DNA from 3 places in the Streptomyces sp. NPDC002776 genome. Region 1 is predicted to be linked to each of the others. Evidence: riboswitches for the same ligand, from Rfam matches in the RefSeq annotation. Region 1 holds a riboswitch; each other region holds the start of a gene.
What was found. Region 1 has a riboswitch for cyclic di-AMP ahead of ACWD11_RS02345 (NlpC/P60 family protein). Riboswitches for the same ligand answer to the same signal wherever they lie in the genome.

Region 2: it holds a riboswitch for cyclic di-AMP, as region 1 does, so the genes downstream of both, ACWD11_RS18885 (M23 family metallopeptidase) here and ACWD11_RS02345 (NlpC/P60 family protein) in region 1, are expected to answer to the same signal.
Region 3: it holds a riboswitch for cyclic di-AMP, as region 1 does, so the genes downstream of both, ACWD11_RS30165 (transglycosylase family protein) here and ACWD11_RS02345 (NlpC/P60 family protein) in region 1, are expected to answer to the same signal.

What each region holds. Positions count from the first base shown of each region.
Region 1 is NZ_JBSFVG010000001.1:516,395-519,661, forward strand. It holds gene pcrA (DNA helicase PcrA) at 1-1,269, opposite strand, end outside; cyclic di-AMP (ydaO/yuaA leader) riboswitch at 1,621-1,774, shown strand; gene ACWD11_RS02345 (NlpC/P60 family protein) at 1,782-2,972, shown strand; gene ACWD11_RS02350 (tellurite resistance/C4-dicarboxylate transporter family protein) at 3,072-3,267, shown strand, end outside.
Region 2 is NZ_JBSFVG010000008.1:274,257-277,523, reverse strand. It holds gene ACWD11_RS18890 (M16 family metallopeptidase) at 1-1,148, shown strand, start outside; cyclic di-AMP (ydaO/yuaA leader) riboswitch at 1,363-1,526, shown strand; gene ACWD11_RS18885 (M23 family metallopeptidase) at 1,539-2,303, shown strand; gene ACWD11_RS18880 (GntR family transcriptional regulator) at 2,492-3,175, shown strand.
Region 3 is NZ_JBSFVG010000020.1:28,114-31,380, reverse strand. It holds gene eno (phosphopyruvate hydratase) at 1-365, opposite strand, end outside; gene ACWD11_RS30165 (transglycosylase family protein) at 666-1,364, opposite strand; cyclic di-AMP (ydaO/yuaA leader) riboswitch at 1,368-1,546, opposite strand; gene ACWD11_RS30160 (transglycosylase family protein) at 1,723-2,721, opposite strand; gene ACWD11_RS30155 (cytochrome P450 family protein) at 2,903-3,267, opposite strand, start outside.

The DNA of each region.
Region 1 (3,267 bases):
GCCCGCGTCGGTGAGGCGGTCTATCTCGTCGGCGACGAACTGCGCCTCGTCGTGCTCGGTGTCGGCGACATAGCCGGTGATGCGCGCGCCCGCGCCCGCGTTGGTCCACAGGTTCTTGGGGCGGCGGGATTCGTTGCGCTCGATGACGGCGTTGGCGGCGGTGAGGATCGTCTGGGTGGAGCGGTAGTTCTGCTCCAGCAGGATCGTCGTCGCGTCCGGGTAGTCCTCCTCGAACTGGAGGATGTTGCGGATGGTCGCGCCGCGGAAGGCGTAGATCGACTGGTCGGCGTCACCGACGACGCAGAGTTCGGCGGGCTGCAGGTCGTCCTCGCCGGGCGGTACGTCGACGGGGTGCTCGGCGGTGCCCACCAGCTCGCGCACGAGCGCGTACTGGGCGTGGTTGGTGTCCTGGTACTCGTCGACGAGGACGTGCCGGAAGCGGCGGCGGTAGTGCTCGGCGACGTCCGGGAAGGCGCGCAGCAGATGGACCGTCGTCATGATCAGGTCGTCGAAGTCCAGCGCGTTCGCCTCGCGCAGGCGGGACTGATAGAGCGCGTAGGCCTGGGCGAGGGTCTTCTCGAAGCCGTCGGAGGCCTGGGCGGCGAAGTCCTCCTCGTCGATCAGCTCGTTCTTCAGGTTCGAGATCTTGGCGCTGAAGGACTTCGGCGGGAAGCGCTTGGGGTCGAGGTCCAGGTCACGGCAGACCAGGGCCATCAGGCGCTTGGAGTCGGCGGCGTCGTAGATCGAGAAGGAGGAGGTGAAGCCGAGCTTCTTCGACTCGCGCCGCAGGATCCGCACGCACGCGCTGTGGAAGGTCATCACCCACATCGCGTTCGCCCGCGGGCCGACGAGCTGCTCCACGCGCTCCTTCATCTCGCCCGCGGCCTTGTTGGTGAAGGTGATCGCGAGGATCTGCCCGGGGTGCACGTTCCGCGCGGCGAGCAGATGGGCGATGCGGTGGGTGAGCACGCGCGTCTTGCCGGAGCCCGCGCCGGCCACGATGAGCAGCGGGGTGCCGGAGTGCACGACGGCCGCGCGCTGGTTCTCGTTCAGCCCCTCGATGAGCGCGGCCGCGTCGAGGGCCGGGCGCGGGGCGCCGTCGCGGTAGTAGGCGTCCCGGTCCGGGGGCACGTCGAACTTCCCGCCGAACAGATCGTCCGGAACCGACTCCGGAGCGTGATCGTCCTCGGGCGGCGGCGGGGGTTCCTCCGCATGGGCCCGAGGGGCCTGGAGGTCCGCCAGGAAGCTGTCGTCAAAGAGGCTGCTCATCGCTCTCCGAGTCTAGGGCTCCCCACTGACAGCCCGCCGCCGCCCTGAGAACATCCCCCGGATCGGCGGCCGGGGATCGTCGCGTCACGCCCGCCGGGCAGGGGGCCTTCACCCCCGTACACCTGCGGCGGAGACCTTGGTCACAGCGTCGGACGGGAGCCGGCCGACGGACAGGTCGCCGCAGATCCGGCCAGATCGATCACGACGGCCGATGCCCTGACCCAAGGTCACGAAAATGTATCGGGCATATCACCCATCAACCTTCACAGGCGCCACACGAGTTGGCTACCGTGCCGCACAGGCCGTACGACCCCCACCGGCGAACCTCGCCGGGCCGCGCGGCCTCCGCCGAGTCCGCTGCCGCCCAGGCAGCCGAGCCGGGGACCCACCGACATTGGGGTGAATCGACCCGACTCCCGCACGGGACACGGTCGTAGGGCAACCCTTCCTAACCACCCGCCCGAACCCGACAGCTAACTCGGTAGGCGGACCATTGGAAGGAGTCGCCTCCCTTGGCGTCGCACCGCAAGTCGCGTCCCGCGGGTACGCGCGTAGCAGGCATACGGACCCCCGCCCTTGCCACGGCCGCCCTCACCTCCGTGGCCCTGCTGTCCCAGACGGCCAACGCCAACCCGGCCACGGACGACAAGCCGAGCCTCGAAGAGGTCGAGAAGAAGGTCGACGACCTCTACCGGCAGGCGGAGACGGCGACCGAGAAGTACAACGCCGCCAAGGAGCGGACCACCAAGCAGCGCAAGCAGGTCGACACCCTTCTCGACGACGTCGCCGAGCGCACCCAGAAGCTCAACGACGCGCGGGAGGAACTCGGGTCCTTCGCCGCCGCCCAGTACCGCACCGGCGCCGCCGCCCCCGACACCGCGACCTTCCTGCTCGCCGATACCCCGCAGGACTACTTCGACCAGACCCAGCTGATGAGCCGGATGACCGGCCGCCAGAAGGAAGCGGTCGACGACTACATCACCGAGCAGTCGGCGACGATGAAGAAGCGCAAGGAGGCCACCGAGAGCCTCCAAACGCTGAACGAGTCGCAGACCGATCTGAAGACCGCCAAGTCCACGGTCCAGAAGAAGCTCGCCGACGCGCGGGAGCTGCTGTCGCAGCTGACGGCGGAGGAGAAGGCGCGGCTCGCCGCGATCGAGCGCAAGCGCCAGGAGGAGGCCGCGCGCAAGGCCGCCGAGCTGGCCGATCAGCAGGCGGCGGAGGAACAGCGCCGCGAGGAGGCCGCAAAGGCGGCGGCCCAGCAGCAGAGCGGCCCCTCCTCCGGTGCGACGGAGACCTCCACCGGCAGCACCGGTTCCGAGGCCACCGCGGACTCCTCCTACGCCACGAAGGCCGAGAAGGCGATCGCCTTCGCCCGCGCGCAGATCGGCAAGCCGTACGTCTGGGGCGCCACGGGCCCCGACTCCTACGACTGCTCGGGGCTGACCCAGGCCGCCTGGAACGCGGCGGGCATCTCCCTGCCGCGCACCACGTACGACCAGGTCGAGGCCGGCACGACGGTCTCCCTCGCCAACGCCCTCCCCGGTGACCTCGTCTTCTTCTACGACGACGTAACCCACGTGGGCATCTACATCGGCAACGGCATGATGATCCACGCCCCGAAGCCCGGCACGTACGTCCGCGAGGAGTCGGTCTACTACGACGGCGAGGGCTCGATCCACAGCGTGGTCCGGCCGGCCTGATCGACGCGGCACGCGCGCGGGGGTGATTCGGTGCCCCGTTTCCCCGCCCACGCGCGCGTGCCCCCTCGCCGGCCGCGCCGCGCTCCTTAGCATCGGCGCATGTCCGGCTCCCTCGCGCTCCGCTCACTTCGCGCCTGGTGGGCGCTGCGTCCTCCGGCGGCCGGGGCGGCGGTGATGGCGACCGGCATCGTGTCGGTCGGCCTGCACCTCACCGGGCACGAGATCCTCTCCCTGATCGCCCTGGCGGTGGGCTGCACGGCCTGGCTGGGCCTGGCCGGGGACTTCGTCGTACGGC
Region 2 (3,267 bases), on a different contig from region 1:
ACAAGCACTCCGCCGAGGAGTTCGCCGCCGAGCTGGAGCGCTGCGGCGCCACCCTCGACGCGCACGCCGACCACCCCGGCGTCCGGCTCTCCCTCGAAGTGCCGGTCTCCCGCCTGCCCAAGGCGCTCGGGCTGCTCTCCGACGCCCTCAGGGCGCCCGCGTTCGCCGACAGCGAGGTCGAACGGCTGGTCCGCAACCGGCTGGACGAGATCCCGCACGAGCTGGCCAACCCCTCCCGGCGCGCCGCCAAGGAGCTGTCCCGGCAGCTCTTCCCGGCGACCTCGCGCATGTCCCGCCCGCGCCAGGGCACCGAGGAGACCGTCGCCGCCATCGACTCCGCGGCCGTACGCGCCTTCTACGAGCGCCATGTGCGCCCCGCCACGGCCACCGCCGTGGTCGTCGGCGACCTGACCGGCACCGACCTCGACGCGCTCCTCGCCGACACCCTCGGCTCCTGGACCGGCTCCGCCGCCGAACCCCGGCCGGTGCCCCCGGTCACCGCCGACGACACCGGCCGGGTCGTCATCGTGGACCGCCCCGGCGCCGTCCAGACGCAGCTGCTGATCGGCCGCGTCGGCCCCGACCGGCACGACCGCGTGTGGCCCGCGCAGGTCCTCGGCACCTACTGCCTCGGCGGCACCCTCACCTCCCGCCTGGACCGCGTTCTGCGGGAGGAGAAGGGTTACACCTACGGGGTGCGCTCCTTCGGGCAGGTGCTGCGCTCCACCCCCGACGGCACCGGCGCGGCGATGCTCGCCATCAGCGGCTCCGTCGACACCCCCAACACCGGTCCCGCGCTCGAGGACCTGTGGAGGGTGCTGCGCACCCTCGCCGAGGGCGGGCTCACCGACGCCGAGCGGGACGTCGCCGTACAGAACCTCGTCGGGGTGGCGCCGCTGAAGTACGAGACGGCCGCCGCCGTGGCGAGCACCCTGGCCGACCAAGTGGAGCAGCACCTGCCGGACGACTACCAGGCCACGCTCTACCGCCGGCTCGCCGAGACCGGCACCGTGGAGGCCACCGCGGCCGTCGTCAGCGCCTTCCCGGTGGACCGGCTGGTGACCGTGCTCGTCGGCGACGCGGCGCAGATCAAGAAGGCCGTCGAGCCCCTCGGAATCGGTGAAGTCACCGTCGTGACGGCCGAGTAGAGACACCCTCGGATGTGAACGTGCTGTCACGCGCGTGTGGGGCCCTGGTGACGGAAGCGTCACCAGGGCCCTTCCATGTCCGATTTGAGGGAGAGGTTGCCTGTCTGCTCTGTGGCGTGCGCTACAAAAACCGCGATCCGTTTGGGGATTGAAAGTTGCGGCGTTTAGCGTCATCCGGGCTGTTCGTCAGGCAGTGCGCCGCACCCGCGGCACCGGACAGTCATCGCCGAGTCCCCGTACGGCGCGAGCCAGGGGAGCCGGGGACCCATCGCAGTCCCTGGGGTGAATCGGACGCCCGCGCGTGAGCGAGGGGGTCCGTAGGAGACCTTCCTGCTCCGAACCCGTCAGCTAACCCGGTAGGCGAGAGGGAAGGAAAGGACCAGCCACTACATGGCGTTCACGCGCGCCACCGGGAAGCACCGACGTCCCAGCCGGATGCAGCGCACCACCGCCCGCGCGGCGGGTGTCGCGGCCCTCACCACCACCGGCGTCATCGGCACCCTCGCGAGCCCGGCGCTCGCCGCGGAGGCCGCGCCCGAGCAGACCGGTCTCACCCCCGTCATCACCATCGGCGACTCGGTCGCCCAGCAGATCGACGCCCAGGCCGCCGCCCAGCAGCAGGCCGCCGACGAGGCGGCGGCGAAGCAGGCGGCCGAGGAGGCCGCCCGCAAGAGGGCCGCCGAGGCGGCCGAGAAGGCCCGCGAGGCCAAGGAGCGCGCCGCCCGCGAGGCCGAGCGCAAGCGCCTGAACACCTTCGTCTCCCCGATCTCCGGCTCCTACGTCTCGACGAGCTACAAGGCCGGCGGCGCCGTCTGGTCCTCCGGCACCCACACCGGCGTCGACTTCCACGCCGCCACCGGCACCCCCGTCCGCTCGGTCGGCATGGGCACCGTCGTGGAGGCCGGCTGGGGCGGGGCGTACGGCAACCAGGTCGTCATCAAGATGCACGACGGCACGTACACCCAGTACGGGCACCTGTCGTCCGTCGGCGTCTCGGTCGGCCAGAGCGTCACCCCGGGCCAGCAGATAGGCGTCTCCGGCGCGACCGGCAACGTCACCGGGGCGCACCTGCACTTCGAGGCCCGCATGAGCGCGGAGTACGGCTCGGACATCGACCCGGTCGCCTACCTCCGCTCGCACGGCGTGAACATCTGACGGCACCCGCCCCGCGCTGCCCGGACCCCGGCTCACCGAGCCGGGGTTTTGGCGTTTGCGACCCCCCGCTGTCCAAAAAATATGCATGGATTCCGTCCCCCCTTCGGAAATTCCGGCTCATTGGAATAGAGTCACTGAACACACGTCAGTTGTCGACGTTTCACGGGGATTAAAGCGGAGGTCGGGTCATGCGTATTCCGGCGCACTCGGTATGCACGGCGATCCGGGACGACATCGTCGCCGGTGTCTACGAGCGCGGCAGCCGACTCACCGAGGAACTGCTCGCGCGCCGCTACGGCGTCTCGCGCGTCCCCGTCCGGGAGGCCCTGCGCACGCTGGAGGCGGAGGGCTTCGTGGTGACCCGGCGGCACGCGGGCGCGTGCGTCGCGGAACCGACCGAGCAGGAGGCCGCCGACCTGCTGGAGATGCGCTCGCTGCTGGAGCCGCTCGGCGCCGCCCGGGCTGCCCAGCGGCGCACCGAGGCACATCTGAAGGTGCTGCGCGGCCTGGTGCGGCTCGGTCAGGAGCGGGCCAGGCGGGGCAACAGCGAGGATCTGCGCTCCCTGGGCGGCTGGTTCCACGAGACGCTCGCCCAGGCCTCCGGCAGCCCCGCCCTGACCTCGATGCTGACCCAGCTGCGGCACAAGATCGCCTGGATGTACTCGGTGGAGGCGTCGGCCGCCCCCGTGGACGCCTGGGCGGAGCACGGGGCGATCGTGGACGCGGTGGCCCGCGGCGACAGCGAACGCGCGCGGGCGATCACGGCCGTGCACACCGAGCGCTCCAGCGGCACGCACCGACTGCGGTTCCCCGCCGGGGAGCGTGTGAGGAATTCGCAACATCCCGTAAACATGTCGGGCCTCCGGCATTAACATGCGCGCCGTATACAAAGAAGGCGTAATTCCCGGGGGATTATTTCCGCTGCCCGGAATCGGGAAATGCGAAGGGCTCGCCCGGTAATTCG
Region 3 (3,267 bases), on a different contig from region 1:
GCGGCGTGGGCGACGGCGAGCGAGACGCCGAGGATGGCGTTGGCGCCGAGGGAGCCCTTGTTGTCGGTGGCGTCCAGGTCGAACATCGCCTGGTCGATCAGGCGCTGCTCGGTGGCGTCGTAGCCGACCAGCTCGGGGCCGATCTGCTCGATGACGGCGAGGACGGCCTTCTCGACACCCTTGCCGTGGTAGCGGTTGGGGTCACCGTCGCGGAGCTCGATGGCCTCGAAGGCGCCGGTGGAAGCGCCGGACGGAACGGCGGCACGACCCGTGCTGCCGTCGTCGAGGCCGACCTCGACCTCGACCGTGGGGTTGCCTCGGGAGTCCAGGATTTCCCGGGCTACGACGACGTCGATGGACGGCACGAGCATCTCCTTCTTGGGATGTGACGCTGGAAGTGCGGGGCACGTGAGCCTTGCGACTAGAGCCTATCCGCCTGCGGGACGTAGGCCAGCCGACCGACCGTCCCGTGGACAAGGACAGACGGTACCCATTGTTCGGCAGCGGAACAAAGGGACGGTGACATACCGGAAAAGAAAACCCCGCTCCGGTGCGTACGGGGGAACACGCACCGGAGCGGGGTGCTCGTGGGGACGGGGGTGGCCCGCACGAGGTCTTCAGTGTGAACCAGGCGTCTATGAGCGCGCTGTGGTTCGGCTACGGGACTACTTGAGGTGCAGCTGCTGACCGGGGTAGATCAGGTCGGCATCCGCCACGATGTCCTTGTTCAGCTTGAAGAGCTTCTCCCAGCCGCCCTTGACGTCGTTCTCCTCGGCGATGGTGCTGAGGGTGTCACCCGTGGCGACCTTGTACTCGCCGTCGCCCTTCTTGACCTTCTTGCCGGTCGGGGTGGTGACGGTCTTCTGCTTCTGCGCCGGACGCTCGGTCGAACGCGAGGCGGACTGCTCCTCGGTCGAGCGGGTGGAGGTCTCGGTGCCGCTCTCGGAGGAGGAGCCGGTGCTGGAGCCGGTGCCGGAGCCGCCCGTGTAGGCGGCGCTCGACAGGCCGGTGCCGCAGTGCGGCCAGGCGCCCTTGCCCTGACCGGCGAGCACCTTCTCGGCGATCTCGATCTGCTGGGCCTTGCTGGCCTGGTCGGCGGTGGAGGCGTACTGGGTGCCGCCGTACGCGGCCCAGGTGGAGGCCGAGAACTGCAGGCCGCCGTAGTAGCCGTTGCCGGTGTTGATGGACCAGTTGCCGCCGGACTCGCACTGGGCGACGGCGTCCCACTCGGCGGCGGTGGCGGCGGAGGCGTTGCCGGCCGCCATCAGCGGAGCGGCGACGGCGGCGCCGGTGACACCGGCGATGGCGATGGCGCGAGTGGCCTTGGACGGACGACGGTGCTTGCCCTTGCCGGAAAACAGCATGGTGGATCCCCTCACCGACGCCTGCGAGGTGAGCTGTCGGGTTCGGGCCGGTTGAGTTGCCCGGCCGTGCACCTCGCGGTGCGCGGCTTCACCCCAAGCCGGTTCCGGTGTCGAGTCGCCTCGACTGCCGGACCCGGCGCCTACCTTGGGTCCCCCGCTCCTGCCTGCGGCGCATGACGCGACGACTGTTCCCGTACGGCCGCTGGCAGGATTCGGCGTTGCGGCAGCCGGGGCTCGTGTTGACGAGCGGTCCCGACGGTAGACACGCGATCCGCCGAATTTCAAAGACGATCAGGGCTTCTGAGACTCATCCCACACTTTCGCCAAACCGGACATTCAGCGCGAAGCGTGACGTGAACTACCGCTGCTTTTCGCCCGGTTCGACCCCTACTTCAAGGGTCTGACCGGGGATGATGAGGTCCGGATCGGTGCCGACGGTCTCCTGGTTGGCGGCGTAGAGCCCGCGCCATCCGCCGTTCACGTCAAGGGAGTCGGCGATGCCGACGAGACTGTCGCCGGCCCGGACGACGTACGAGCCGTCCGACGCGCCTTCCTCGCCGCTGCGGCCGGCGCTCTCGTCGGCGGGTTCGCCGCGGTGGCGCCCGGTGCCGCTGGAGCCGGTGTCGGTGAGGGCGGAATCACCCTCGATCCGGCCGGAGTTGTCCGGGTTGTCCCGCCCGGGAGTGGCCGAGGACTCACTGTCGGCCTCCACGGAGGGGGCAGTATCGGAGGATTGTGACGACTCGACCGACTCGGCGGACTCCGTGGATTCGGAGGACTTGTCCGACTTGGTTGAGTTGTTCGAGTTGTCCGTGGCCTCGGTCGACGGGGAGGAGCTGGGCTCCGAATCCGCGGAATCGCCGTCGAGCGGGTCCAGCAGACCGGACGAATCAGATGAGCCGGAGGAGTTGGCGGACTCCGACGATTCGGGCGAAGCGGACTCATCCTCCGCGACGCCGGTGTCGATGTCGACCGAACCCGACTCGGTGTCGAGACCGGAGAGCGGGCCGCAGGTCGGCCAGGCGGCGAGGCCCTGGTCGGCGAGGATGCGCTCGGCGACGGCTATCTGCTGGGAGCGGCTGGCCTGGTCCGCGGAGGCGGCGTACCGCGTGCCGCCGTACCGCTCCCAGTTCTCCTGGGTGATCTGGAGGCCGCCGTAGTAGCCGTTGCCGCTGTCCTCGCTCCAGGAGGCACCGCTCTCGCACTCCGCGACCCGGTCCCAGGTGGTGCCCTCGGCCGCGCTGGCGCCCGAGGCGCCGAGGAGCGGGATGGCGATGGCGGAGCCGGTCACTCCGGCCGCGACGAGGAGAGCCGGGGCCTGGCGGGGGCGACGGTGACGACCGTTCCCGGAGAGCATGCGAGGGCCTTTCGAAGACAGCGGGGACCGGCGCGGCGCCGTTGACGCGAGGCGCCGCGCTGACGAGTGAACGTATCGGCAGACGATCACTTGTCACAAGTTAATGCCGCGCAGATCACGTGAAGATCACAGACTTGAGGGTGTGTCAGGTTTGACCTGACGGTCCGTCGAGGCGGCCGGCTCAGTCGCTCGGGGTGAACTCGACCGGGGTGAACTCGACCGGGAGGGTGCGCAGTCCGCGCATGATGAGGCCGCCGCGCCAGCGCAGCTCGTCCGGTTCCACCGCGAGCCGGAGGTCCGGGAGGCGGCGCAGGAGGGTGGCCAGTGCGGTCTGGCCCTCCAGGCGGGCGAGCGGGGCGCCGAGGCAGTAGTGGATGCCGTGGCCGTAGCCGAGGTGCTGGTTGTCGCGGCGGGAGAGGTCGAGCGTGTCGGGGTCGGCGAACCGCTCGGGGTCCCGGTCGGCGGCGGCGAGCACGACGAGGACCGGGTCGCCCGGGGCGATGTGCTGGCCCCCGACGGTGAGCGGCTGCGTGGCGAAGCGCCAGG